DNA from 4 places in the Paenibacillus sp. FSL R5-0527 genome. Region 1 is predicted to be linked to each of the others. Evidence: riboswitches for the same ligand, from Rfam matches in the RefSeq annotation. Region 1 holds a riboswitch; each other region holds the start of a gene.

Region 1 (7,423 bases):
GGGGGGAAGGAAATCCGCAAGCCCCGCTGATGATGATCCTGGATAATCCGGGAGCCCGGGAGGACCGGGAAGGAAATCCGTTTTTGTGCGGTACCCGGGAGACCCTCCAACTCGGCATGAGGGAAGCGGGGATCGATATGAGTTCGGTTTATGTCACTTATTTGCTGAAATGCCGGCCGCTGCGCGCTTACAATAAGCCCGAGGCCAGAGCGGCATGTTTGCCTCATCTGCAGTTGCAGCTGCTTCAGAAGCAGCCGTTGGTATTGTTCGGTTTTGGCAATGCCGTGGCGGAAGCTCTATTCCCGCAAAAGGAGAACGCCAGTGTCAAGGAATTGCGGGGGAGCTGGCACGATTTTCAAGGCTTGCCTATCGGCTTTACCTATCACCCGCTTGCCGTAAGAAGAAGGCCCAATTTGCTAAAGTTCTTCATAGGGGACTTGAAAGCTTTGAAAGAGAAGTGGAAGGAAAGATCAACCTCATCATAGCAACAGGAAAAACGAGAGGGAAGTCATCTATCTTCCCTCTCGCCTTGTTTGAGGCAACATTCTATTTTTTCCAGTTCAACAGGTTACCCGGTTTACTCCGGAGTTCCTTGCGTTACCCCATGGACATAAGTTTGCCAAGGGGTATCCAGCGCTCCTTGCCCGGGGTTATAGGTAAAGAAGTACTCGACGGTATCCCCCTGTTTGAGATTATTGACCGCATAGGTATAGTTGCCGTTCCCCGCCCCGGTCATGGCCACGTTCAGCTGTACGCCGTTATTGACCTTGTAGTGCAAGTCGGCGAAGGTTGCGCCGTTTACATAGAACAATAAGTCATCGCCTGTTTTCTTCAGGCCCTTCACCTCATCGCCGATGACGATCGTGGAAGGGGGCGCCGGTTCTTCAGGATTCTGCTGGCCGCCGCCGTTGTCTTTGTAAACACGCACATAATCTACTTGCAACGTTGCAGGGATATCGCCGGGATTCGGAGTTACACCGCCGTCAAAGTTCCCGCCGATCGCCAGATTCATAATCAGGTAGAAAGGCTGGTCGAAAGGGGCGTTCGGATTGTTCGGCGCAGCTGTGGAATACCATTGATCCCTGTTAGCTTTAAAGAAGAACTTGCCATCCACATACCATTTAATGTTGTCTTCTTCCCAGACTACGGAATATACGTGAAAGTCATTGGCGATGGTTTGCCCTTCCGGGAAATGATATTCGCCGGAGACATGGGTATTCGCCGGCCATTGTCCGCCAAAGTGGATAGCGCCGCTGGACGTGCCGGGCAACCGTCCTCTCGCTTCCATCACATCAATTTCGCCGGATGCGGCCCACGAACCGTAGACATTATCTTGCGGAAGCATCCAGAAGGCCGGCCAGATGCCATTTCCTGTAGGCAGCTTGGCGCGAAAATCCACTCTGCCGTATTTGAGCGAAAAATGATCTTTGGTATTGATTTTCCCGGAGGAGTATTGTGCATACCGGCTTGGATCCTGCGGGAAGGATTTGGGCTCGTTTAAGGCCCGGATGTTTAACTTTCCGTCCTGGATAAATACATTTTGCGTACTGTTTGTATAGTGCTGCAGTTCCGCATTGCCCCAACCCCAGGTACCGGGATCGTCATTGAGATAGTAACCCAGTTCATAGTTCCATTTGCCCGTGTCCAGCCCGGTTCCGTTAAATTCATCCTGCCAGATCAGCTCCATGCCCTCAATGGCCGGGTTGCTTGGCGTTCCGACAGGAATATCCTCGCCATCGGTTACATCCGGACGGGGAGCGTTCGGGTTTCCGATAAAGGTGTAGTAGACGAAATTATCACCGACATTTCCGCCCGCCTGCCCGTTTAATGGATAGCCGATGCGGATCTGCAGATCTTCCTGGATGGGCTGGAACCATAGCCCGTAGATGTGGTCGACCCAATACCCCCACTGATTGGCGGCGGACATGTTATTGTAGCCGTTGGCGGAGTATGCAAATCCGCTCTGGCCGGAATCGCCCAAATTTACCCATTGCCCACCGATGTTGATCTGGTATACGAAATTTCCAAGCTCATCGGCTACTGGCGCGCTTCCGTCAATCTTAGGCAGCGGCAACCCTATCGCACCGCTCTCATTGGCCGTGAAGGTCGTTCCATCATAGGGAGCAATGACATATGAGTTTCTTACGGGTTCATTAAAGATGATGGTATAAACAACGTTAACCAAAGAGGTTTTCGATTCCAGTTTGACGTTGATCGACTCCGTGACGTTAAACCAGTAGCCGCCGCCTCCATCGGTGAAATGGCCGAAGTTTTTATCATAGATCCAGCCGCTGGCCGCATTATTGTCAATATCGATCCATTCGCTGCTGTTGACGGGTTTAACGTACACTTTCAAATCATCGGCCACAGCTGCAAAGGGGATCGCCGGATCATTGTTGAAAACCGGATAGGTAAAGCCGGCGCCGCCCGTAGTATCCGCCGTAATTTGCGGCCCTTGTGTAGGCGTCATCGCCGTAATGGTGGTTTTGTTGATGTTTTGAAACACAAGAGTGTAATCCAGCGTAACCCCATTCGCTTTGGAGTACAGTTGAATTTCGGTTGTCGCGGAAAGCGTGAACCAATAACCGTTAAAGCCGCTGTCGCTCCAGTGGCCCCAGTTTTGGTTGTAGACAAAGCTGCCGGCACTGTCAATATCGACCCAACTGCCGCCCACCTTCACATTGACGCCCAAGTCTTGGACCACATCATTCCAGGTGGCGGAGCCTCCATTGAATTTAGGCATCACAAATCCGTAACTGGCTTGTCCAACCCCTGATTTTGTGATGACAGGTCCGTCCGACGCTGAAAAATAATCCATAGAGGTGATAGTGGTCGTTCCCGCTCCTTCAGCGGCCCGAACCGGCGAAGTTGATAGCAGGCCGACGCTGGCCATCATAACTAGCGCCAGGAACAAACTGAAAACTTTTTGCTTCATAAATACCCTCCCTTAATTAATAGTGGATTCTCCTATCCCATGCACGGTTAGGAAAATACTAACATTATAGTACATTTTTATTCTATCGAATGTGATCACCGGATGAATAGGTGCTATTTTTTTGGTGGGGTCCTATTTTTTCGGGTGAGTTCGAGTGAGTTCGGGGGAAGAATGATAGTTCGACAAAATTCCAAATTTTCTCTTGATGGTATTCCATATATTTGATATGATAGATTCACAAAAGTTGATCACGATAACGGCAAACTTGTCGAAAGACAAGGACGCAAAGCTACAGGGCCTTCTTGACGGACGTCAATGGCAGCCAGCTACCGAACGAAGATGCTTTTTTGTTTTTTTGGAGAAGATGTATCAGTATCTGTGAAACTCTATTACGAAAATAGCAAACTTGTCGAAAGACAGGGACGCAAAGCCACAGGGCCTTCTTGACGAAACGTCAATGGCAGCCTGGCCGCCGAAGGGAGTTTGCAGTATGCGCAACATTGTGTTCGCTATTGTAGGGCTTTTTGCGTTATTGATGTGGGCTCCGGATGTACAAGCTGCCCCGTCCGAAGATTGGTTGGGTTTGGAGCAGTTGGACCGTGGCGCCGTCGTCATTCGTTATGATGCGGAAGCCGGGGCCAAAACGAAGCTCATGATCGCAAAAGGTAGTGACAAATATACCTATGTCCTTTCGCCGGACAAGCGGCAGGAAGTATTTCCGCTCCAGATGGGCAATGGTGAATATAAGGTTACCGTTCTGGAACAAGTCAGCGGTACCAAATACAAAATCGTTCAGGAAGCGGCCGTTACACTTCAACTGGCGGATGACAGCAAAGTGTTTTTGAACTCTGTGCAAAATGTCGATTGGAGCGAAAGGGATCAGGCAGCCCAGCTTGCGAAGAAGCTTGCCCAATCCGCTCCGTCCGACGAGAAGAAAGTGCACGCTATTTATGAATATATTGTCGGGACGATCCGGTACGATCATACTCTGGCAGCCAGCGAATTGACGGACTACCTTCCCGATAGCAACCGTACGTTGGCAGGGCGGAAAGGGATGTGTTACGACTATGCCTCCTTGTTCGCTTCCATGTTGCGGAGTATCGGAATTCCGGCCAAGCTTGTTATGGGAACTTCGGAATACGTTGATGTTTACCACGCTTGGAATGAAGTTTATTTGAATGGACAATGGGTAACCATTGATACAACTGTCGATGCGGGCTGGAAGAGCAGTGAGACCGGGGTCAACATGATTAAAGACGCCTCGCGTTATTCCCCGGCTAAATACTATTGATTTTTACGAAATAAACATAGGCTTTGGACGATATGTCCAAGGCTTATTTGGCGTTGTTGAGAAATTGTATAGTATTGGCATATATAATGGCGGAAGCCCATTTGGTTCTGAAGAAAATACAGGCACAATTAATCGTGCGCCAATAAAGATCAGCGGAGGTGATGGACTGAAAATTACCCTATCGACATGTTGTCCGATGGATGCATGGCCCGAATTGCGCACGGAAGGCGGATCGGAACCGAATATAATGAGGGTGATGTAGAGACAGAGGGAGAGATTATGAGGAAAAAGGTTTGTGGAATCGTTGTGGCATTGCTGTTGCTGATGCAGACGCTGTACGGCGCATCCGTTTGGACGGCGAACGCAGCGGCCGGCGTGCAGGAATCGACGGGCAGCGCGCAAGAATCCGTGACGGATAGCGTATATGACCGGCCGGCGCCAGTCGCCAGGCCAGTCGCCAGTGCGGAGAGTATTTTAACCAAAGTCGTGTTAACCGATTTAAACGGTACCGTGATTGATGCGGTGTATAATCCCGACAGCAGTTTGGACGTCGGCGCGGCCGTCAACCTCAGCTATGAGTGGGAGCTTCCAAACGGACACGGCTACAAGAATGGGGATACATTCAGCTTCGAGCTGCCGCGGCAGTTTGAAATTTTTACGGATATTGATGCCCCGCTTCTTGCCGATCAAGGGAAAGTTGGCCGGTTTACGGTCGATTTGAACGGGAAAGTTGTGATGACCTTCAATGATTACGTGGAGAGTCATTCCAACATCGCCGGCAAGCTGGAAATTCGTACGGAATTTAAGAAAGAAGTCCTTAAAGGCAGTACGGAAGTCGTTATTGCCATTCCAGTAAAAAGCGGAGTGCAGACCGCTATCGTGAATCTGAAGCCGAAGGGCGGAAAGCTGATCGAAAAGCAAGGGAAAGCGATTGGCAAAGATCGGATCGATTGGACGGTTCAAGTTAACAAGTCGCTGGAAAAAATCAAGCACGCGGTGCTCACCGACGCACTGCCTGAAGGTTTGGAGCTTATTGCCGACTCTGTGGAGGTTTACCGTTTGCAAGTTAACGGTGACGGATCGGCGGCCCTTGGCGACAAGGTAGATGCCGGCAAATATAAGGTCGAAACGAACGGCGGGGCGAAACTGGAGCTTGCGTTCCAGGATGAGACGATCAGCAAGGCTTATGAGATTCGCTTTTCGACGAAGCTTACCGGCGAGCAGTCGCGCTTTGAAAACACCGCTGTCCTGTCCGGCGACGGAACGGAAGATGCCAAATCGACCGCTACGGTAACGGTAAACCGCGGCCAATTTTTGGATAAATCGTTTAGCGTGGATAACAGCACCGGAATCATCACTTGGACTGTGAAGTACAATTTCAATGAAAAGAAGATTCCAAAAGAGAAAGCGGTCATCACGGACGAATTCAGTGAAATTCATACATGGATTGCCGATTCGCTGAAGGTGTACAACGGGGATTCGAAGGCTGATAAAGATCTGGTTGCAAAGGGCGAATACACCGCCGAACCGGCGGGAAAGAACGGATTCAGCCTTCAATTCAATAAGGATATCGATTCGCCTTATACGATCGTTTATCAGACGAAGCCGGTCGACCGGACGATCGCCGAGGGGAAGCAGGTGAAGAACGAAGTCGTGTCGGGTGATGCGTCCAAGGAAGTGACCACCCCGGCCCAAGGAAGCCGCGCTCTGGTGAAAGGCGTACAGAACATCGATTTTGCCGGGAAAACGGCGAAATGGCTGATTACGGTCAACGGCGATAAAAGGCCGGACGGCGGCAAGTACAGCATGCAGGATGTAGTCATTACGGATACGTTCCCGCAGGGCGGTCTTGAATTCGTTCCGGATTCCATGATCGTAAAAGCGGATGGGAAGCTCGTTCCTAAAAGCGATTATAAGGTCGAGTACGACAATGTACGCAGCGGCTTTGTCATCAAGTTCCTGAAGACCATTGACACCACGTATACGATCGAGTATGAAACGAAGTTTAACATCGGCTGGCTGAAGGAGCGAAAGTTCGATTTTAAGAACAGAGCTGTCATGACGTGGACCGAGGACGGCGAGAAGAAAGGGCCGATCCAACGGGAAGCCGCCTTCTCCTCCGACGATTATACGAAAAACAATGGCGGTAAAGACGGCAGCTACGATCCTGTCAACAAAGAGATCACGTGGAACATCAAGATGAACTACAATCTCGATCCGCTTGACAAAGCCATCGTAACGGATGTTCTGAAGCAGGAGCAGAAGTTTGTTCCGAATTCGGTAAAGGTGTATGCGATGGAGCTGACGGGGGGACGCAATGGCGTTAAGAAGGGCGCTGAAGTTCCGGCTGCTCAATACGAGGTAACGGAACCGTCCGAAGCAAACGGAAACAAACTGACCGTTCAATTTAAGAACAAGATCGTATCCGCCTACTGGATCGAGTTCAAAACATCGCTGCAGGGCACGTTGATTGTCAAGACGATGGATAATACCGCTGAGCTGTGGAACGGCAGCGATAAAGCGGCGATATGGAACGCCAGCGTGACGATTCCGCACGGCGGCGAGTACGTGACGAAGAAAGGCGCCCAAAATGGAAATAAAATCGATTGGACGATTCGCATCAATGAAGGCCAGTCACATATTTCCAACGCCAAAATTATTGACTATCCAAGCGCGAATCAGGTTTTGATCGAGGATTCGTTCCGCCTCTACAAAGCCAAGGTCAATGCAAACGGTGAAGCGGTCAAAGCGGAAGAATTGACCAAAGGGAAAGACTACACGTTAACCATCACAAGGCTTGACGGGGATCAAGAGACGTTTGAATTAAAGTTCACGGACGCCATCTCCACGGCTTATATTTTGGAATACCAGTCGTTCATTGCCGCTGGAGATAAAGAAGCTGTGCAAAATAAGGTGGCCCTCGAAGGAGATCAGCTGAAGACCGAGCTTAGGGAAACGACGGAAGAGGTCATTGTCCGCACTTCCTCCGGTTCAGGTTCGGGCGGCGGCGTGACGGGCAGCCTGGAAGTGACGAAGGTGGACCGCGACGACAACACGAAGCCGCTGGCGGGAGCGAAGTTCGCGCTTTACGATGCAGCGGGCAAACGGACGCCGATTGTAATAACTACGGATGCGGAAGGCAAAGCCCTGTTTACGAAACTGTTGTATGACGATTATATTTTGGAGGAGTTAGCCGC
Region 2 (7,423 bases), 5.3 Mb from region 1:
AGCGGAGTTCCATTTTTTTGCCTCCCTTATTTGGCCCCTTGCTTGTTAAAGTATATGCGCCGCCGCGAATTTGGTGCTTGGCCCGGCGGCAAAAGAACAGGACTTTTCAGGCGCATGGACAATCGGAACAAGGTGGTTCATACTAATGTAAAGAGCGTATGGCCTTGCCATTTGCAGGAAAAAAAGGAGAGAAACAAGATGAATGAAAAAACGCAGCAGCTGTTTAAACAGCTGACCGAATTTCCGGCGGCCCCCGGGTTTGAGCGGGAGCTGCGCGCCTTGGTTAAGGAGAAAATGTCCGCTTTTACGCAGGAGTTCGTTCAAGACCGGCTCGGCAGTTTGTTTGGGGTACTGCGCGGCGATGAGCAGGGACCGCGGGTCATGGTCGCCGGGCATTTTGACGAGGTAGGCTTCATCACGACCGGCATTAGCGATAACGGTATGGTGTCTTTTCAGCCGCTCGGGGGCTGGTGGAGCCAGGCGGTATTGGCGCAGCGCCTGCAGATCGTTACACCGAAAGGGAAAATCGTCGGCGTGGTCGGATCGACGCCTCCCCATCTGCTGGATGAAGCGCAGCGCGGCAAACCGGTCGACCTGAAAGCGATGTACCTGGATATCGGCGCCGACAGCCGCGAGGAAGCGGAAGCGGCCGGCGTGCAGATCGGGCAGCAGATTTTGCCGATCTGTGAATTTACTCCGCTCGTCAACCCGAAAAAAATCATGGCCAAAGCCTGGGACAACCGGTACGGCGTCGGTTTGGCGATCGAGCTGCTGGAAGCTTTGCATGGGGAAAAACTGCCCAACGTGTTGTACTGCGGAGCCAATGTGCAGGAGGAACTGGGTACGCGGGGAGCGCGCACGGCGGCCAATTTGATCCAGCCGGACATCTTCTTTGCGCTGGACGTCAGCGCGGCAAACGATATGACCGGCGACAAACGGGCCTTCGGCAAGCTGGGCGAAGGCGCTTTGCTGCGGGTGTACGACCCGACGATGCTGACGCATCGGGGGCTGGTCGAGTATATCCGGGACACGGCCGATACGCACCGCATCAAATACCAATATTTTGTATCCACAGGCGGAACCGACGCCGGTCCGGTTCATTTGAGCGGCATCGGCGTGCCTTCGGGCGTGATCGGCATCTGCTCGCGTTATATCCACACCTCGTCGTCCATCATCCATACCGACGACTACGCGGCCGCCAAGGAGCTGCTGATCCGGCTCGTCAAAGGACTCGACCGCACAACGCTGGCTACCATTCTGGAGCGGAGCTGACCAAACGGCGGGTGCGCTGCTTAATTAACGCCTGGATGGCAAGCTAACTCCTTGTTTAGCTTGACCGTCCGGCGGTTTTATTTTCGCTTAAGCAAGCCCGGTGAGCTCTCACGCTGGCCACAACTAATCTAACGGTTGCCACAACCGCTATTCGCTTAAAAAACGTTGATTTCAAATTGTAACGGTTGCCATAGCGCTTATTTCACTGAAATCCGGCTCATTTTGCTTAGTTTCAGGCAAATAACGCTTCTCACAACCGTTAAAATTTTGAACAGGGCTTTTTTCGTCAAATAGCCGCTATTACAACCGTTAGATTTTCTGCGAACCCAATTTTGCTTCGAACACCTAAGCCTTTCCAGGAAAACTGAACCCAGCCGTATGCGATAGGTCAGCCATCAATACCTTGAATCTAAAATGGGATATATAGTACATCCTTCCTATTCGACCTATATTTTCCCTTCTTTTTCTAGAACCAAAGTCATCCTCTTATAGTCCCCTATTATTGAAAATTTTTTGAATTTGCCGAAAATTTTATGAAATATCAGGACCCGCCTTCCGATATAAGTAGTATATTCCTAATCTGTGGGAGCGCCGCGACTTCACTCTCCCATCATTCACAACCAAATACAAGGAATAGGATGTAAATCGCAAACCTGGCCGAAAGGCAGGGACGCAAAGCCACGGATCTAAAATTCTTAACGGAATCATGACCGCCGGGATGCCAACCTTATGCCGAATCATGGCTTGTTGGCCGCCGGACTTTCTTCGCGAAAGTCTTTTTTTGGTTTCAATTAGGGCTTGGGGCCAGGTTAAAACGTCGCGGCGAAGCTTCGGACAAGGAAGGAGGGGACCTGCTTCTAAAAAGTTAAAACGGCGAAAAACGGAAAACGGCAGCTGCTAAGGGTATTAGAGTGACAGCAAAGGAGTAAGTAACTTGAAATTATCACATTTCGGTAAAGGCTTAGCCCGCAAGTTGTTGTTGCTGGTTGCCGGACCGCTTGCGGTGCTGGCGATCGTGCTCGTTCTGATCTTCTATCTGCTTGGACTGATGAACGGCTGGGCCGCCGCGCTGATGATCGTCCTGTTTGCCTTGATCGGCGCGGGGGAGGCCGTGCTGATTGCCGGGCTGCTCGACAAATCGTTCCAAAAAATGGCCGAGCGGACCAAAGCCATGACGGAAGGCGATTTAGCCTTCGACGGCGACGTCCAGGTGATGGACGAATTCAGCGAACTGGCCGGCCACCTGAAGCTGATCGGCGCCCAATTAAGGGAAGCGGCCGGGCATATGCAGGACATGTCGGCCAAGGTAGCCGATACGTCGCGGGACTTGACGGGCAATATGGAGTTTTGCAACGACCTCGTTGTAGGGGTCACGGAATCGATCAAAATGATTTCCGAAGGTAGTGAGCAGCTCGTCGAAAGTGCACGGAACAACCATTTGATGCTTGAAGAAGTCGGAAAAGGCATGGAGCACATCGCCCTGTCAGCGCAAGGTGTGGCGGAGGAAGCGACCGAGGCCGCGGCTCAGGCGAATGCGGGCAACGAAGGCATCGACCGCCTGGTTGACCAAATGAGCAAAATTTACGAAACCACGGTCGCTTCGTCGCAAACCGTAAACCAACTCGGCGAGCGGACGGAAGAAATCGACAAGGTCACTCTGCTGATCTCGGAAATTTCCAGTCAAATCAATTTGCTGGCATTAAACGCGGCTATCGAGGCCGCAAGAGCGGGCGAATACGGCAAAGGGTTCGCAGTGGTCGCGGGCGAAATCCGCAAGCTTGCCGAGCAATCGGCGGCATCGGCCAAGGATATCGCCGAGATGGCCGGCCATATCCGCACAGGCTCCGATCAATCGATCGAAGCGATGAAACGGGTCATGACCGAGGTCGAGACCGGAAGCGTCCTCGTTACCTCCGCCGGCGATTCGTTCCAGCAAATCGTGCATTTGGCCGAGCAGGTGTCCACCCGGGTTCAGGAAGTTTCCGCGGTGACGCAGCAGATCAGCGCAAGCACGGAACAAATCATGGACTCCGTAAGACAGACGCTCGAGATTACCGAGGTCAATCTGGCCGGGACCAAGGAGATCATGGCTTGCTCGGAAGAACAGTTGACCGCCATGGAAGAAACGCTCGAATCTTCCAAGCAGCTTGAGACGGAAGCCGAAAAACTGAAGTCCCTATTAAACAGATACTCAATCTAGCAAGCGAGGAGGATGGACATGGAACGATTAGCTTTGCTGTTTGAAGCGCTGGAACGCCTGACCGGCGTGGCCGATATCGCCTATCACGAAATCAGGGAAGGCCGCTTGAACCCGGTGTTGAAAACGAAAACGGATCACCTTGGCGTGGAGCGGTGGAAAAGCGTACATGCGCAAAATCCGGTCTATATCGAACATGACCGCCTGCTTCGCGAACTGATGGCCCATCCCCAAACGGCGGCAGTGGTTCAGGACGTCAAAAACGATCCCAGATCGGCCGATGAGTTTTTTCTGTTCGGGATCGACAGCATCATGGTTATTCCCGTCATGCACGACGGCGCGGTTCAGGGTATTGTCGTTGTCGCCTCGATAGGCAAGCTGCATTTTTTCTCCGCCGAGGAGATCGAACGTGCGGAAGCACTGGTGAACGAATACAGAGATGCGTTTCAACACTAGGATAAGGAGATATCCGGAATATGAACATAGCCGAAGCCATACTCAAGTATTTGAAGGAAACCGGAGTGGATTGTATTTTTGGGATTCCGGCAGGAATCATCGGTCCGATTTACGATGCGTTGATCGATGTCGATATGAAGCCGATCATTACGAAAAATGAAGCTGGAGCGGCTTATATGGCGGCGAGATATGCCAGCACCTCCGGGAAGCTGGCCGTTTGCGCCGGCGCCGGGGCGGTAGGCGTAGCGAACATGATGAACGGGATCGCCGACGCCATGCGGGCCAAAGCTCCGCTGCTCGTGATTACCGGCTACGTAAACCGATGGCAGATCGGCAAAGGTGCCATCCAGGAGATGGACGCCCAGCATATCGTCAGACCGATCACCAAATACAGCAACACGGTCATGAACGAAGCGGAAGTCATGGCCGAGCTGGACAAGGCGGTAAGGATCGCCCTTACACCTCCTTTCGGGCCAGTACATATTTCCGTGCCGATCGATGTGCAGCGGATGGAAGCGCCCCCCAGCCTTCCCGCCGCCCCGGATCCCGCGCTGCTTCAGCGGATTCCGTTCGATCCGGCGGAGTTGGACCGGGCGGCCGCCCTGCTGAACGAAGCAGAGCATGGTCTCATCATGGTCGGACGCGGCGGGCGGGCCGCAGCCGAAGAGATTATGCGCCTTAGCGAGCGGCTGCAGTGGCCCATCATTACGACGCCGTCGGCAAAAGGAATCATCCCCGCCGACTTCCCCCTTAACCTGGGGAATTACGGGTTTTCCAGCACCGACGCGGCGTTTGAATACGTCAACGCTTCCCCGGCTTCGTGCCTGCTCATCTTGGGAACAAGCCTTGGGGAAGCCTCTACCTGCAATTTCAACGAAGCGCTTGTGGCCGGACGCAAAGTGATCCATATCGACCGCGACGGCAAAGAGCCGGGGAAGGTCTTCAAAACGGACGCGGCGGTGGTCGCCGATCTCCAGGACGCGGTCCCCTATCTTCTCCGGCAGGCTCAGCCTGCGCCAGGAGCTTTCAAAAAGCCGCTGCCGCTTAACGAACCTTATGAACTCAATCATACCGGCTTGTCGCTGCGGCTGTTTTTGGAGAAGCTGTCCAAGGTCATGCCGCGGGATACGCGTTATGTGTGCGATATCGGGGAATTCACCAACTTCGTGCTGAAGTATCTGGAAGTCCCCGCGGGCGGAGACTTTGAAATCAATCTAAACTACGGAGCGATGGGCTCGGCGATGGCCGGCGGACCGGGACTCTATCTGGCCGATTCAAGCCGTCCGGTCGCGGTGATCGCCGGCGACGGTTCGTTTTTCATGAACGGTTCCGAAGTGCTTACGGCCAAGGAGTACAAGCTGCCTATCACCTATATCATCATCAATAACGCTATGCTTTCCTATGTCGAACGCGGGCAAAAATTTCTGTACAACCGCACGATGCCGGACTATAAGCAGGAGCGGATATCCATCGCCGACATGATGCGGACGGCCGGAATCCGGACGATGTCCGTGGACCGGCTGGAGGATATGGACGAAATCCCGGGATTCGTCCGGGAAATGGCAGGCCCTTGCCTGATCGAGGTGAATACCGATGGCAGCGAGCCGGCGCCGATTCTCGATCGTCTGAAGGCGCTGAAAAAGTAATTTTTTTAATTTTTAACTATCAACGATTACAGGAGGAACCACATCCAATGGGAAGCTTTAATATTAAAATCGATCAATCCGCCAAAGTATTTCACGCCGATGTAGAAGGAACCTTTTCGCCCGAAGACGGACAAGCGTCCATCGAGGCTTATAGCAAAGCGATTTCAACCATTTCCGTACCGGAGTATGAAATCGACATCGACTGCACCAAACTGAACGTCTCCGCGCCGGATTCACTGCCGCTTCTGGAAGGATGCTTTGCCCTCTACAAAAAAGACGGCTTCAAAAAAGTGACGCTGCGCATTGTCAAAAACCCGATTCTGAAAATGCAGCTTTCGCGCGTGGCCCGAACCGTTAAGCTGGACAGCTACGAAATCATCGAAGTGTAAGGAGAGATGGCTATGAGAGGCGTGCAAATTCGCGAGATTGCCATGTACCATCCGGCAAATGAAGTGGATAACGAATACTACATCAACTATTTTGCGGAAAAAGGGACGGATGTGACCGGTCTCGTAACCGCGCTCGGGCGTAACAAGCGTTTTATCATCGACAACCCGGAAGAAAATACGCTGACGATGGCGGCGGAAGCCTCAAAGCTGGTGCTGAAGAAAAGCGGTCTTGAGGCCAAGGATGTAGACCTGATTATTTTTACATCGCAAACACCGGAGTATCTGCTCCCCAGCAATGCGCTGAAGCTGCACCATGCACTGGGCGGCGACCTCTCTACAGCCTGTTTTGATATCAACGCCAACTGCGCGGGCATGCTCGTGGCGATCGAGCAAGCCTGCCGGTATATGACGGCCAACCCGCGGGTAGAGCGGGCGCTTGTCGTCGGGGCGGATTATTTGTCGATTCACAGTCCGGAGCAGCCCGTCTATTACTCCAACTTTGCCGAGTCGGCGGTTGCCGTCATTTTGGAGCAGGCGGAAGGAACCCGCGGGCTGATCGACTCCGTTTATCAAACCGATACGTCCGTGATCGACAACTCCCTGTTCCCGGCCCACGGTTTGTCCAATTTGTACCGCGAGGAGTTTACGGCCAAAGACGCGCAGGTGCAGTTTACGCCGTTTGACGATTCGGTTTGCGCGGAATCCGCGGTGAACTCCATCCGCATTTTGCTCGAACGCAACAATCTGAACAAGGAGCAAATCGGCGGCTTCCTGTTCTCCCAGTTTACCATCGGCAATATTAAACGGGTTACCGAAGGCCTGGGGATCGATCAAGACAAAGTCGTCTACATCGGCGACCGATTCGGATACACCGCTTCGACCAGCCCGCTGCTCGCCCTTCACGAGGCCGTGCAAGCCGGTAAAGTACAGCGCGGCGATTACCTCGTCTTCTGGACGGTTGGCGCCGGTTGGCAAAATGTCAGTCTGCTGATGCAATATTAAGAAGAGGTGACATTGCGGGTTGTTGCATTCTATGTTATGCATATTCTATATGGTGCACATCTCTATGGTGCACATCTCTATGGTTTACATCTCTATGGTGCATATTCCGTAGATGCAGCATTGCGCGGGTTTACCGGTTCCTCGACGAGGAATTATGCGAAATGCAAAAGTGCAGGCGGTTTTTGTCGAGATTCCTCGAAACTCTTGGTTCAAATGCAAAAGTGCAGTTCATTTGTGGCCAATAGCCACTTTTTGCCGAAATAGGCACAAAACAACTGCACTTTTGCATCTCACTTGCCTCGAATAGGGGAAGTACGGAAAATCAAATGCACTTTTGCAGTTGGTTATGCCAACGCTGAAACTTACATCTTATTCCTAAAAAAACGCGGGTTGCCGAGGAGAATCTCCCTGCAGCCCGCGCTTTTGTTGCTCCCACCGTTACAGCATGGAGCGGCCCCCCG
Region 3 (7,423 bases), 5.4 Mb from region 1:
AAATCGAAATTCCGCATCGCAAAAGCGACCGTTTTCGCTTCAAAAAAACGCCCGAGCTGCTGTTCGCCGGCCAAGTCGTCGATGAGCGCCGATTTTACGCCCCGCCGCAGATCCATGATTTTTGCGAAATTATTTATATTGTGGAAGGTGCCGGAGAATTCCGGATCGCGGGCAAAACGTACGAGGTTCGCCCCGGGGACGTGGCCGTATACAACGCCGGCGTACCGCACGAGGAACGCTCGCTGAGCCCGGAACCGTTCAAATTGATTTACTGCGGCTTGAATAACGTGCATATCGAAGGCGTCCCGCAAGGGCAGCTGCTTCCCGCGTACGTGGAACCGGTCATTCCATGCGAAAAATACGCCTACAAAGTGGAAAGCTGCCTGTCCGAAATGCTGCAGGAGTGCGATTCACAGGTACTGGGCTACGAAACGCTCAGCAACAACCTGTTGATGTCGCTCATTACGCTCCTGTACCGGATCGTCGACGTCAAACATCCGTTTGACCCGCTCAAGGACAAAAACGAAATCACGGTCCGGACCAAGCAATTTATCGATAAAAACTACACCCGCAGCATCACGTTAAAAGAAATCGCCGACACGCTGTACGTCAGCCAGCATTATTTATCCCACCTGTTCAAAAAGGAACTGGGCGATTCGCCCGTCAACTACCTGATCACCCGTCGCATCGAAGAGGCCAAACGCCTGCTGTCGGATAGCGACGCGCCAATCCATGAAATCGCTTCCCGCGTCGGGTATGGGAATGACAAGTATTTTTCCATGCTGTTCAAAAAAGTGACCGGCCAATCGCCCAGCGCCTACCGGGACGCGGAAAAGCAAAAACGGGACGGGCGTTGAGCACCGGAAAAGTAAAAGCGCGATGAGCGTTCCGAGCGTTGAGCAGCGGAAGTGTGCGGTAAAACGCAGAATCGGAGTAGTCCACTAAACCGTAGCGACGGATTTGTCCGCTAAACCATCAAGTGGGGGCGCAGGATAAGCCGAAGAAAAGTTGTTCTCTTACGTTGGGTATGGGGGATAGACGGGGATAAAGAAGAGACTAGAGCGGTATGCGAACTGCTGCGAACTGCTGCGAACTGCTGCGAACCTGCTACGAACTGCTACGAACTGCAAAAGTGCAGGCGATTTTCGTCGAAACTCCTCGAAACGGGGGGTTCAAATGCAAATGTGCAGTTCATATCCGGTCAAAAGAGACTTTTTTATCGAACGGCTGTAAATCAAATGCATTTTTGCATTTCGCTTGCTCGAAAATGGCGGTTTGCGGAAAAATCAAATGCATTTTTGCATTTGGTCCCCTCCGTTCGCACGGTGCCAGCAAAAAAGCGCGAGCCGACAAAAGTAATGTCCCCCGGCTCTCCAGAAGCGGATTGGAACCCCTGCCAGGACAGCCTTTATTGGAATAAGTGAACGCCGTACACTGGCGCGCAGGCGTTTCTTATGCATCGTAAAACTCCTGAACGAGCTCCTGAATCGCCCCGCGGACAGTAATCTTGCTTACTGCAAACTCCTGCTCAAGCTGCTGCTCGGAGGGGATTTCGTCCCCAGCGGGTAAACGCCGTGGAGAATCCGCTCCTTGATGATGTTTTTAATTTGCAAATATAACGGTCTATCTTTACAGGCAAACTCACGACCCTGTTTACCTACCTTTCCACATCCCCGGGGAGGATTGCTCCATCCCCCGGTGGATTTCCGCCTCCGCCGCCATTGGGGTGTCGCCCGGCACGGTATGCGCCAGTATCCCCGCTGCGGCCGCAAACCGGACGGTTTGCACAGGGGCGAAGCCCTCGTGGATGATCCTGCTGGCGAAGCCCTCCAGCTCGCCGTGGATGATCCCGCTGGCGAAACCGTCTCCCACCCCATTCTATTTTTCCGTCCACGACGTCGATCTTTTCTCCGGTCCCCCGTTTAAGATGGCGGAGAACGAATCTTTCTTTCACTTTACTCGCCTCTTTTGGATAAACGTTATAATGTTTAATGGCGAATCGATATGTTCATTAGAAAGTGCGTCGTGAATATTCACGACGCACTTTCTATTTTTACTTTATTGTCAGTTCGTATAAATGTTTTTTTCCTTCATAAGTAAATTGAATTTCCCCGCTATCGAATTCGAAATCCCTAAGTATCTCTTTCTGACCGGTTTTGGTGTTATAGACAAATGCTTCATTGGTGTAACTCCCATCCGGATTGCCTGGCGTAGTGTAAACGCCCACGTACAAACCTTCCGAATTATCTATTGTATAATGATAAAATCTGCCTCCAGAGGCATGAAATTCTTCGATGACCTTGTTGCTGCTTGGATCATTAACATTCATTGCCCATAATTGTTGTCTTAGAGGCTGAGCGCCACCACGAAAATCGGAAACGGTATGATATAAAATCGTATCGTTTACGGCAAATAAGTCATCAACTTCGACATCGGCTTCGCCATCTTTGAGGGGGAGGGTTAGAAGTTTCGTCGATGTGTTGATATCCAGCGTATTATCTTTTGCATTACTTAGATATATACTAAAAGGCTCGGTAGGATAGTACTCTGGATAACTTTCCGTATCAGGACGCTGCTCTAGCGTAGGCGCAGGAATCCAGACCATTCCTTTGGGTGTTTTAACGGCAAAGGTATATTTCTCCGCATTTTCGTCTTTTACTGCCACCTTATAAATCTCGCCATCGACATCGAGACTGATTGTTTTTTGAGATCCCTTACTATTATCAGTTGCAGGGCTGGTTTCATTTTTCGTTTGAGTAACTTCTGTTTTTGTTTTTTCCGTGGAAGCAGGCGCGCTTGTTATATTCCCGCAAGCCGATAGAATCGCCGAACAAATCATGATACCTATTACAAACTGGAGTGCCTTTTTGTTCAATACATTTGAGCTCCTTTAACCAAAATTTCATGCGCTTCTTTTATTGTATAACAATGCTACACTAGTTCTGTGTCATTTCTGCTATTTAATGTTTGAAATTATTTAACCATTGAAAAAAGAGGAACACCGTTTGTCTTTTTACGATAATATCCCAAAAAAAGTATGCCCTTTCTTTGTGAATATTTCCCATTTTTTAGAAGATTGGATTGTCTATACTGTGATTATTTTATCTATTACATTGTTGACAAGTGCTTTTTTTTGAAATATATTGAAATTGTTTGATAGGATATTAGTAATATTTTACTACGAGCAGGTCTTTTTAACTATAATCGAATATTCGGCACACTAATCGAAAGATTAGGTCGCAAAGCCTTGGAGTCTAACAATTCGACAAGCGAATTAATGACCGTCCGGCTGCATAACAATGAATACTATTGTTTATGCAGCCTTTTTTATTTTCACCTCGTTCTCAACGGATTTTTCCGTGAGATATATAATATACCCAAAGCAAGGAGGGTAGAAAATTAGTGCCTGAAAGGGAGGAATTCTATGAAAAAATGAGGAGGAACCAATGAAACGCGGGTTAAAAATAATATTGTCCTGGATTTGCATGTTTTCGCTTTTTGCCAGCCCCCTGTCCGTCTTCGGCGCAAGTTTGGGGGACCCCGTCTGGCCGAATCCCGGAGCCATTCAATTGAGCAAAACCGCCCAACCTACAGGGAGCCCTGGCGAATGGGAAATTACGCTCAAGGCTGAGGGAAAAAACGTCCGGACAAGCTCGGACATCGTGCTGGTCATCGATAAGTCGGGGAGCATGGACCAGCGAAGCGGATGGTTTACACCATCGAAGATGGATAACGCTAAAGATGCCGCAAAGAAATTTGTGGATAATTTGCTGTTACCAAACTCTTCCACCCAAATCGCTGTGGTCTCATTTAATAAATCCTCTACCCTTGTCTCAGGTTTTAAAGGTGCTGGCAATAAGAACGCTTTGAAAAATGCCATAGAAGGTATTGAACCGACCGGCGGAACGAATATCCAGGCGGGCTTGAAGAAAGCTAGTGACCTGTTGGCGAACAGTATCGCGCAAAACAAAATAATCGTGTTGTTAAGCGACGGTGAACCGACATTCAGCTTCAAGGGAACACATGCTGAAGGATTCAACTGGCCTAACAGCAGCAACAACTTTTCGATTACGAGTTTTGATTACGGAAAAACCCTTGGGACAGGTGCAGATTTTACTTTTAAAAACTATGATTGTAATATCTTTGGTTTTAACTGTAAAAACGACACCTACAACATTAACAATTATCAAGTCAAGGATAACGGCATCGGTACCATTTCCGAAGCAAAAATCGCCAAAGATGCAGGGCTCAAGATCTTTTCGGTAGGCTTGGAAGTTTCAAACAACAGCAACGCGATAAATGTGTTAAAAGACATTCAAAGCGAAGGCTACTTCCCTGCCAACAGCGATGAATTGAACACGATTTTCCGCGAAATGGCCGGAAAGATTTCCTATGCGGCTCAAAATGCCAAAGTCGTTGATCCGATGGGAGACATGTTCAATCTCAAGAAACAAGGCGAACAAGTCAGTCCTCAGGATTATTCCGCATCGCAAGGTACGGTAACTTGGAACGCCGCAACCGAGACATTTACTTGGGACGTCGGCAATATCGCCGAAGGTGAACCTGCTACATTAACTTACAAAGTGGTCTTGGACCAATCCAAAAACCCCGTTTCTAATGTCCTCTATCCTACGAACGGCAAAACGACAATCGAATATACGAATGTTACGGGCGAGAAAGTTTCGAAGGATTTTGAGGTGCCGAAAGTAAGCATCGGCAACGGTTCCATCCTCATGAAGGGCTATAAAGTCAATGCGAGCGGCAAGCCTGTCAATGCCGAAGGCGTTGAAGTGGAAGGGCCGGAATTCGCGGAATCGCTTTATAGCGAGTACTACAAGGATCAAAACGGGAATGAGGCTTTGCCGATCGGGGCTGCGGAATATTCCGTATCGGCCAAAAACATTGCCGGGTATCAGTTGAAGGTAGGAGAAAATCCTGTTAGCATCCGGCTTACCGCTACCAATCCGACACCGACAGTTTGGTTTGGTTATGAGGAAGCGGTTGAACGGACAGTTACCGTTCATTATTTGGAGCAGGGAACAGAAAAGGAACTCGCTCAATCAATTACGGTAAAAGGTGTCGCTGGGCAAAAAGTAACTCTAACGGCTGTCGAAATTCCGGGCTACACTCCGGAAAACAAAACTGCCGAGTACACGATCAAAGCCGAGGGCAATAACGAGTACACCTTCTACTACGTCGCTAATAAGCAGAGCGTAGAAGTGCAGTATCTCGAGCAAGGCACCAACAAGAAACTCGCCGACCCAACTACGGTTGAAGGCGTGACCGGGCAAACGCTCGAGCTCAAAGCGATCGGCATCCCGGGCTACACCCCGGTGGAGCCAACTTACAACTATAAGCTTGGCGTGGAAAATGCTCCGCATATCTTCTACTACACACCGAGCGAACAAACCGTTACAGTGAAGTTCGTGGAGAAGGAATTGGGGAATGAACTGATCGAACCTCGCACTGTGACGGGACACACCGGCGAAACTGTAACTCTGACGGCAGCTGAAATTCCGGGCTACACTCCGGAAAACAAAACTGCCGAGTACGTGGTTAAAGCCGAGGGCAATAACGAGTACACCTTCTACTACGTCGCCGATAAGCAAAGCGTAGAAGTACAGTACCTCGAGCAAGGCACCAACAAGAAACTCGCTGACCCAACTACGGTTGAAGGCGTGACCGGGCAAACGCTCGAGCTCAAAGCGATTGGCATCCCGGGCTACACCCCGGTGAAGTCCAGCTCCAGCTACAAGCTCGGCGTGGAAAACGCTCCGCATATCTTCTACTACACAGCCAACGCCACCGAACCGGATGACAGCAGGACTCTGACCGTCAGATACGTGGATCAACAGACAGGTAAAGACTTGCTCAATCCAACTGAGCGTTCGGGCAAAGTAGGCGAAAAAATTACCCTGACGGCCAAAGATTACACAGACACCGTTACGGGGGCGGTTTACAAACCGCACGCTTATGAAGTGCCGTACACCTTCACGGAAGATCAGGTGCAGCAATTCGTATTCAAGTATGCCCAAGGCAATACCGGTCAGGAGCGTATTGTAACGATCCACCATGTGGACCGCGAGACCGATGAAGAGCTTATCGAGCCAACGGCTTCCAAAGGTATCGCCGGAACGAATTTGGTCTTTTATCCTGAACCAATTTCAGTGACCGATGTCGTTTATTTCCCGGAACAAACCAAATACGACATTAAAATTACACTAGAAGCTGGACAGGAATATACCATCTACTACGTTAAAGGCGAACCGGCTGAACTGGCACAGGTCACCGTCTCTTATCGCGATCGAGAAACAGGTAACGAGTTGGCCGCACAGGAGATCTACAAAGGCCGCATTGGTGCCGGAATAGAGCTCTCCGCTAAACAGGTAGAAGGATATACTCCGGAAGTTGCAAACCACACGCATACTTGGACCGACGATCCGAATCAGACTTATGTCTTCTATTACACGAAAAACGCACCGGCGGATCGGCAATTGACCGTCAAGTATTTGGAAAACGGCACAAACCGGCAATTGGCGAGTCAGACCACAGTATCCGGCAAACCGGGAGAGACGAAAACGCTGACGGCCGTATCGGTATCCGGGTACAATCCGGTGAAAGCAACCGCTTCCTACACGTTTAGTGATCAAGAGGGCCAAGAGTACACGTTCTACTACACTAAAAAATCGTCGGATTCATCCGGTTCCAGCGGATCGGATAATTCGGGAAGTTCAAACCCGAATCCAAGCCCAAGCACACCGGAAGTAGATCCGCTTCCGCCGTTGCCGCCGCTGCCTGCCGTTCCGCCAAAACTGGAAACGGAAAATCATTACGACTACATTAACGGGTATCCGGACGGCACGGTTAAGCCGCTGAACAATATTACCCGTGAAGAAGTCGCGGCGATTTTCTACCGATTGCTCGATGATGAAAGCCGCTCCGCCTACCTGAAAACCGGAAATTCCTTCTCTGACGTTGGAAATACGCGCTGGTCCAATAAACATATTTCGACGATGGAGAATGCCGGAATTATTACGGGATATCCGGACGGCACCTTTAAGCCGGGGCAATATATTACCAGAGCCGAATTTGCGGCGATCGCTTCCCGCTTCGACAAGCTGGACGAACGGCAAAACGATACGTTCACGGACATTACGGGACACTGGGCGGAAAAATATATCGCCTCCGCGGCCAATAAAGGCTGGATCAAAGGCTACACGGACGGAACCTTCAAACCGGACCAATACATTACCCGGGCTGAAGCCGCCAAATTCATCAACAGCGTACTGAACAGAAAAGTCGATAAGGAAGGAATTCATAAGGATACGAAACAGTGGCCGGACAATATCTCCAGCATGTGGTACTACTACGATATTCTTGAAGCCACCAATCATCATGAATACTCCAGAAGCGAATCCGGAGT
Region 4 (7,423 bases), 3.4 Mb from region 1:
CTACGGTCTGCTTTATTGGGGGATCTTCGGCATGAACCGCTTGGTTGCTTTTCCTCCCGGATCGTTGCCGGAGGGAGCAAGGGCGTTATTGGCCATGCTGGTTCTGCTGATGGATATGGCGTTTTTCATTCACGTCGTCATTCAAGTATTTCGCAAAAACTCCACGCTGTTCTACGAGAAACTAAGCCGGACACAGCACAGGATATTATGGAAAAGCGCCGCCTCGAAATCGGAGGGGAAATAAGGTTTTCCTGGGTTGCCTGTTTTTCCACAACGTGGAAAAATAATTGCTCCCGGCCAAGGAAATATTTTTAAGCAGAGGGACAGCTTCACCATTCCATAAAAAGAAGGGGATTCGATGAAGATGTTAGACGAAGCCCGAACCTTTGCGCCGGGAGATATCGTTTACGTGTTTTACCGCAACCCGCATACCCAGGACGTCGCCAACATCCAGGAGGCCGCGGTGGTCAACAACCCAGAGCGGCCGGGGGAGCTCGCCGTTTTTTTGTACGAAACCTATTACCCGTTGACCAGTGAAATGGCCGTATACGCATCGGCGGATGAGGCGGAGCAGGCCTACAGCTACTACTTCGAGGACGCCGCCGAGGGGAGCCTGGAATGAAGCCGTTTGTTCCCAAGCTCGTTTACTTTGAGCCGGACGCGCTGGATTATCCGCTCGGTCAAACGCTGTATGACAAATTCAAGGACATGGATCTCGACATCCGGTACACGACTTCCCACAACCAGGTCAGAAACCTGCCGGGCGAAAGCGATCTGCAAAAATACCGGGTGGCCAAGTCCACGCTGGTCGTCGGCATTCGCAAAACGCTGAAATTCGACACATCCAAACCTTCGGCGGAGTACGCCATCCCTTTTGCCACCGGATGCATGGGGCATTGCCATTACTGTTACTTGCAAACGACGATGGGGAGCAAGCCGTATATCCGCACTTATGTCAACGTGGAGGAGATTTTGGACGCCGCCGACCGGTATATGGCCAAGCGCGCCCCGGAATACACCCGTTTTGAAGCTTCCTGCACTTCGGATATCGTCGGCATCGACCATCTGACCCATACGCTAAGGCGGGCGATCGAGCACTTTGGACAGTCCGAGTACGGCAAGCTGCGGTTCGTCACGAAGTTTCATCATGTCGATCATTTGCTGGATGCGAGGCATAACGGAAAAACACGGTTCCGGTTCAGCGTCAACGCCGATTACATCATTAAAAACTTCGAACCGGGCACCTCGCCTTTGGAGCAAAGAATCGAAGCCGCGGGGAAGGTAGCCCGGGCCGGATATCCGCTTGGCTTTATCGTCGCGCCCATTTACATTCACGAAGGATGGGAGGACGGGTACCGCCATATGTTCGAACGGCTGGATGCCGAACTGCCGGCCGAGGCGAAAGAGGACCTTACGTTCGAATTCATTCAGCACCGCTTCACGAAACCGGCCAAACGGGTGATCGAGAAAAATTACCCGATGACCAAGCTGGAACTGGATGAAGAAAAACGCAGATACAAATGGGGCAAATACGGCATCGGCAAATATATCTATCCGAAAGAGGAAGAGAAGGATTTGAAAACGCATCTGTTCGGTTATATGAAAGATTTTTTTCCGAAGGCGAAGCTGGAGTATTTTACCTGACCGGCGGCCTGCCGGACGCCGGAGGATGGCGGTGCAGCTTACGGCGCCTGAAGCTCCGCGTAATATTCGGCCAAAAACCGGCCGAAGCTGCGGGCCGCTTTGGGGAGATACCGCCGCTCCAGCCAGGCGATCTTGAAGACGCGCCGGCATACGGGGCTTTCGAGGCGCAGCATTTTATAAGGCGGCGTCTCGTCTCTGCGGCATGCGGGCATAAAAGCTACGCCAAGTCCGGCCTGCACCAGGCTGCCCAAAGCGGACGGTTCGTCCACCTCGCAGACGATGTTCGGCGAAATGCCCGCTTCGCGGCAAAATGACGCGTTTATTTTCCGGAACGGATGGCCGGCTTTATACTCGATGAAAGGCTCGCCCGCCACCTCCTCCAGACGGATGCTGCTGCGCCGTTCCAAGGGATGGCCGGGCGGCACCGCCAAAAACACCTCGGCGTCCAGCACCGGCTGCTCGCGGATATCTGGATGATCGATGGAAGCGGCGGTGAAACACAGATCCACCTCGCCGTTTTCCAGCAAATTTACCAACTCCTCCATGGAAGCGGGCGGCGTTTGCAAAATGCGGAAATTCACTTCCGGATGCTCAGTCCGGTAGGCGCTTATAGCGGAAGTAATCCGGCCCAGGTTGTTCGTCGCCAGATGAATGCTTCCCCGTTCGGTTCCCGCCAGATCGGCGACTTCCTTCCGGCCTTCCTCAAGCACGTTCAGCGCGAGATCCACCTTTTTCAAAAACGCTCTGCCGAAGTGGTTGAGCCGGATTTGCCGGCTCTGCCGGTCAAACAGCGGCACGCCCAAATCCTGTTCCAGGCGGGCGATCGTTTTGCTTAGCGCGGGCTGGGCGATATGAAGCTCCTGCGCGGCTTTTGTCATATGCTCCAAGCGGGCGACCGTCTGAAAATATTGCAGCTGCAGCAATTCCATACCGTTCATTCCTTTCTATCAATATACTTCAGTATATGATTTTATAATTAAATATATATTTTTAATTATCAATATGCAAATATAAAATATCTCATAACAAAGGTTTTTCAGGGGGCATGATTTGTTATGAGAAAGCAGGCAGAGGGTAATTCAGCCGAAAAGCTGATCCGTATTTTGGCGTTTACGATGGTGCTCTCGTCGATGAGCGCCACGATGTTTAATATCGTGCTGCCGGAAATTAAAAACGAGTTCCAATTATCCGTGGCACAGGTTAGCTGGGTATCCACCATTTATATGCTGATCTATGCGATCGGATCGGTCATCTACGGGAAATTGGCCGATGTATTCAGGTTCAAAAATTTAATCACGTTTGGCTTGGCCGTGTTTTGTCTGGGCTCGCTCGCCGGACTTGCCGCCCAGGCGTTTTGGATGGTGCTGGCCGGGCGGGTTTTGCAGGCGGCGGGAGCGGCGGTCATTCCGGCGGCGGCGATGATCATTCCCGTCCGCCACTTTCCGCCCGAACGCCGCGGATACGCGCTCGGCATCACGGCAACCGGACTGGCTGTCGGGGGGGCGATCGGACCGGTCGTCTCGGCGCTAATCGTCAGTCTGGTCGATTGGCGTTGGCTGTTTTGCATGCCGATGCTGATGCTTGTCGCCTTGCCGTTCTACCGCCGTTATTTAAGCGAGCAGGCGCCCAAATACGGCAAAGTCGATTGGCTGGGGGCCGGTCTGCTTGGCGGTGCGGTTGCGTTGCTGCTGCTGGGCGTTACTTATGGCCGAGTTACCTTCTATCTGGGCAGCCTGCTCCTGTTCTTGTTGTTTTTTATCCGCAACCGGACTGCGGCTCATCCGTTCGTGGATCCGCAGCTTTTCCGCAACAGAAGTTATACTCTGGGGCTGCTCATATCCATACTGGCGATGGGGATCGGTTACGCGCTCCCGTTCTTGACGCCGCAGCTGTTGGCGGATGTCAACGGACTTGCCTCGGGCTGGATTGGCTTCGCTATGGTTCCGGGGGCGGCGGTGTCGGCTGTTCTGGGCAGAGCCGGAGGCAAGCTGGCGGATGCCAAGGGCAACCCGTTTGTGTTTTGCACCGCGTCCATGCTGCTGCTGGTTTGCTTTACCCTGATCTCGATCTTCGCGGGAGCGGCGGTCCCCATCATTGCAATATTATTGATCCTTGGCAACGTCGGACAGATGTTTATGCAAATTGCCTTGACAGGCACGATTTCGCGGACGCTGGCCAAGGAACAAACCGGGGTTGGCATGGGGCTGTTGTCGATGTCGAACTTTCTTTCCGGCGCGGTGGCGGCCGGCGTCTACAGCAAGGCTGTGGATCAAGGCGGCAGCGTGCATTGGAACCCGCTAAACCTGTTTGCGAATTCCGGCGTGTACAGTAATATCTATCTCATTCTCGCAGCTTTGGAGATGATTATGGTACTTTTTTATTATTTTTACTTTTTGCGAAATGAACGGCTCCGACTGCAAAGTTCGTCTCTCAACTGAGACTAAAGTCGCAAAAAAATATTAAAAATTTTAGATTTTTTCGTCTTGTAGGGCTAACAAATGACGCCTGCGCTTCCGATAGAGATAAAGAAAGACATAAAACTTTACACGATAATGGCAAACCTGTCGAAAGGCAGGGACGCAAAGCTACAGGGCCTGTAAATTTTTTACTGGCAGCCAGTTACCGAAGGAGGTTTTATTTTTTATGCGTAAATTGATGTTTGCAACGTTGACCCTCGTACTTTTATTTGCCGGTTTCGGCGGAACAGGGGCGCGGGCGGCCGAACTTGAGGGCTGGCTCAATAAGGACAACCTATCTCGGGGAGCGGTCACCATTCATTACGACGTGAAGCTGAATGTCAAGACCAAGCTGGTGATCGAGAAAGGGAACAACAAGTATACCTATAATCTGACCTACGGTGCCCAAGAAGAGACGTTCCCGCTGCAAATGGGCAACGGGGATTACACGATCAGCCTGTTGGAACAGATTAAAGGGACTACGTACCGCCTTGTCCAGAAGGATACGGTGAAGCTTGATTTGCAGGATGAGACGCCGGTCTATCTAAGTTCGACGCAAAATGTGAATTGGAATATAGACGGTCTGGCGGCAAAGAAGGCGGCGGAGCTGACGAAAGATGCGGCTACCGATGAAGATAAAGTGAAGGCCATTTATAATTACATCATCAGCACCATCAAATACGACGACAGCCTGGCGTTTACCGCTACATCGAATTACCTGCCGAATATCGAGCGTACCTTGACTGCCAAGAAGGACACCTGCTACGGCTTTTCCTCCCTGTTTGCGGGGATGCTGCGCAGCGTTGGGGTTCCGGCCAAGCTGGCGATGGGGGCTTCCGATTATGTGAAAACGTATCACGCCTGGAATGAAGTTTATATGAACGGACGCTGGGTGGTTATCGACACGACGGCCGATGCCGGCTGGAAGGGAACGACGACCGCTTTTACGATGATCAAAGATGCTTCGAAATATAAGGCGGACAAGTTATACTAAGCCAATTCAATAATAAGACGAATAGGAAAAAAAAGAGCCTTGAACGACTGTTCAAGGCTTCTTTGTTTGGGCGGGATATGCTAATCTTCTTATTAAGGGGAAGAGTAACCAAGCGGGGGAGTCTGGCTCTTATGAGAGTAATACTTGTGGATGATGAACAATTGGCCTTGAATTATATGGAACGGTTATTGTTGAAGCTTGCCGACGTGGAGGTTGTCGGGAAATTTACCGATCCCGTCAAGGGGATGGGCGAAATTCTCCAAGAGCGTGTGGATGTGCTGTTTTTGGACATCAGCCTGCCGGAAATCAACGGTATTGAACTGGCGGAACGGATTTTGGAAGCAAGACCGGAGATACATATCGTTTTTGTCACGGCGTATGATGAATATGCCATAAAAGCCTTTGAGTTAAACGCTCTGGATTATGTGCTCAAGCCGATCAGAGCCGAGCGCCTGGCCAAAACCGTGGATCGGATTCAGGAGCGGCTGAAAGCGGGACAGGAGCAAGTCTCCGGTTCCGAACAGGATATCAAAATATGCTTGTTCAAGCAGGTAACGGTGGAGGCGCGACATGGACAGCCGACCCTTCTGCAGTGGCGCACAACAAAGGCGCAGGAGTTGTTTCTTTATCTCTTGCAGCACCGGGGAAGGTTGGTCCGAAAGTCTACTTTGATCGATGTCTTATGGCCGGAATACGAGACGGACAAGGTCAACTCGCAATTATATACGTCCGTGTACCATATTCGGAAAACGCTTAAGCCTTACGGAGATCATTTTCAAATTGTGAATACGATGGAGGGTTACATCCTGAATACCCATCAGGTCCGCTTGGATATCGACGATTGGGAGGCCAAGCTGGCTGCGCTGCCGGCCGTGTCCGGCGATTCGCTGGACGCATATTTGGAGACGATGAAAATCTACACCGGAGATTATCTGCAGGAATACGATTACTGGTGGACGGAAAGCGAGCGCCAGCGGCTCAAAGCCATTTGGCTTCACACTTCGCTGGCGATCGCCGATTGGTACCTCGGGCAAGAGCTTTGGGAGAAGGCGGGAGCTTACTATCACAACATCCGCACCCTTCATCCCCAGGAAGAGGCGCCTTATTTTGCCCTCATGAAAATATACGCACTGCAGCAGAACTTTGCCATGGTGCACCGTCAGTACCGCGAACTCGCAGCCGTACTGAAGGAGGAACTGAACGTGGAGCCCAGCCACTACATAACGGAATGGTATGGACAATTTACGGAGAAAGCGGGACAGGCACGTTAACGCCGCCCGCTTCCGGCGTTTTTTTATCATAGAACAAGCAATCTTGACCGGCCGTTGGCCGGTTTTTTTGTTCAGAATTTGTATAGACCTCGCGCGTATACTCCGAATGAACCATTTCAGTCGAATTTTCTGCAGCCTTTTCGCAACGTTCGCAATTAAGGGAGTTTTTTGGAGATGAATGTAGTCGGCCATTTCAGGGACGATTCGCGGGGGGTGGAACTGCCCTCGCTGACGGAGATCGAATTGACGAAGCAGGATAAAAGGAAACGGAGCAGGGGTTTCTATATGGATTACCGGGGGAACCGGGTAGGGATCGTAGCTACGCGGCATGGCCCTGTATTTTTTTGCAATGGTCAGTTTTATCTGTTGCAAGAGCGGGAGCGGGACTATCATTTTTCGCTGCAACGCCGGAAGGGCAGAAATTTTTTTCGCTTTGAGTGGCGCGGCGAGGTCAAGCTGAGGTTCGTTTACCCCCTGGTAGTCTATCGGGACGGCCGAAGCCGGGAAACCGACGAAGTTAGCGATTTTTGCCACTGGCTGGTGGAGGCCGTGAAGAAAAAAAATTTCTTTGCGTTTTATACGTTGGGCTTTGAAGCAGGGGATCAGACAACTTTCGCATTAGAACTGTGAGAGCTATTAAAATAATCATAATTTTTGTTGAATTTTTTTATAATTTGTTGAGAATTTGTTCAGAACAACGAATTAAGATGAAAGCGTCGCCCAATTACATAAAACGGACGAGGAGGGAACTGGAAAAAAATCAAGGTATTATAGATGAACACATATGAAGTAAGGAGGGAGCGCTCTAAAAGCATGAAGAAAAAATGGATGGCTTTACTCATGGCCGGCGCGTTGTTCTTTCAAGGCGTCTTTGGTATGGGAGCGGCGCAGGTCAGCGCAAATCCGGATGAAGCTTCCGGCGGAGAGGCTGCGTTCAGTGCGACCGATGCTACATACGGACTGGCTGCCCCTGCAGCTGCGATTGCGGCTGCGGCTGAAAATGTAGACAGCATCATTAAGGGAGTCCTCGTTAAGGATGCGAAGGGGACGGTAATCGA

What was found. A riboswitch is a leader RNA that binds a small molecule or an ion and turns the genes downstream of it on or off. The one in region 1 is predicted to bind cyclic di-GMP.
Region 2: it holds a riboswitch for cyclic di-GMP, as region 1 does, so the genes downstream of both, NYE69_RS25485 (methyl-accepting chemotaxis protein) here and NYE69_RS02050 (transglutaminase-like domain-containing protein) in region 1, are expected to answer to the same signal.
Region 3: it holds a riboswitch for cyclic di-GMP, as region 1 does, so the genes downstream of both, NYE69_RS25750 (S-layer homology domain-containing protein) here and NYE69_RS02050 (transglutaminase-like domain-containing protein) in region 1, are expected to answer to the same signal.
Region 4: it holds a riboswitch for cyclic di-GMP, as region 1 does, so the genes downstream of both, NYE69_RS16665 (transglutaminase-like domain-containing protein) here and NYE69_RS02050 (transglutaminase-like domain-containing protein) in region 1, are expected to answer to the same signal.

What each region holds. Positions count from the first base shown of each region.
Region 1 covers NZ_JBBOYI010000001.1:446,528-453,950, reverse strand. Annotated here, with positions in the region: gene NYE69_RS02060 (uracil-DNA glycosylase) at 1-485, shown strand, start outside; gene NYE69_RS02055 (glycoside hydrolase family 16 protein) at 578-2,935, opposite strand; cyclic di-GMP riboswitch class I at 3,184-3,269, shown strand; cyclic di-GMP riboswitch class I at 3,325-3,412, shown strand; gene NYE69_RS02050 (transglutaminase-like domain-containing protein) at 3,426-4,226, shown strand; gene NYE69_RS02045 (collagen binding domain-containing protein) at 4,506-7,423, shown strand, end outside.
Region 2 covers NZ_JBBOYI010000001.1:5,725,001-5,732,423, forward strand. Annotated here, with positions in the region: gene NYE69_RS25480 (M42 family metallopeptidase) at 199-1,272, shown strand; cyclic di-GMP riboswitch class I at 1,909-1,998, shown strand; gene NYE69_RS25485 (methyl-accepting chemotaxis protein) at 2,207-3,472, shown strand; gene NYE69_RS25490 (GAF domain-containing protein) at 3,491-3,925, shown strand; gene NYE69_RS25495 (thiamine pyrophosphate-binding protein) at 3,946-5,571, shown strand; gene NYE69_RS25500 (hypothetical protein) at 5,619-5,960, shown strand; gene NYE69_RS25505 (ketoacyl-ACP synthase III) at 5,973-6,962, shown strand.
Region 3 covers NZ_JBBOYI010000001.1:5,799,625-5,807,047, forward strand. Annotated here, with positions in the region: gene NYE69_RS25730 (AraC family transcriptional regulator) at 1-857, shown strand, start outside; partial or broken gene NYE69_RS25735 (GntR family transcriptional regulator) at 1,462-1,613, opposite strand; gene NYE69_RS25740 (hypothetical protein) at 1,654-1,872, opposite strand; gene NYE69_RS25745 (hypothetical protein) at 2,054-2,875, opposite strand; cyclic di-GMP riboswitch class I at 3,205-3,297, shown strand; gene NYE69_RS25750 (S-layer homology domain-containing protein) at 3,447-7,423, shown strand, end outside.
Region 4 covers NZ_JBBOYI010000001.1:3,798,313-3,805,735, forward strand. Annotated here, with positions in the region: gene NYE69_RS16640 (VanZ family protein) at 1-244, shown strand, start outside; gene NYE69_RS16645 (transcriptional regulator SplA domain-containing protein) at 359-622, shown strand; gene splB (spore photoproduct lyase) at 619-1,644, shown strand; gene NYE69_RS16655 (LysR family transcriptional regulator) at 1,683-2,573, opposite strand; gene NYE69_RS16660 (MFS transporter) at 2,700-4,082, shown strand; cyclic di-GMP riboswitch class I at 4,189-4,271, shown strand; gene NYE69_RS16665 (transglutaminase-like domain-containing protein) at 4,288-5,094, shown strand; gene NYE69_RS16670 (response regulator) at 5,226-6,365, shown strand; gene NYE69_RS16675 (hypothetical protein) at 6,540-6,995, shown strand; gene NYE69_RS16680 (collagen binding domain-containing protein) at 7,179-7,423, shown strand, end outside.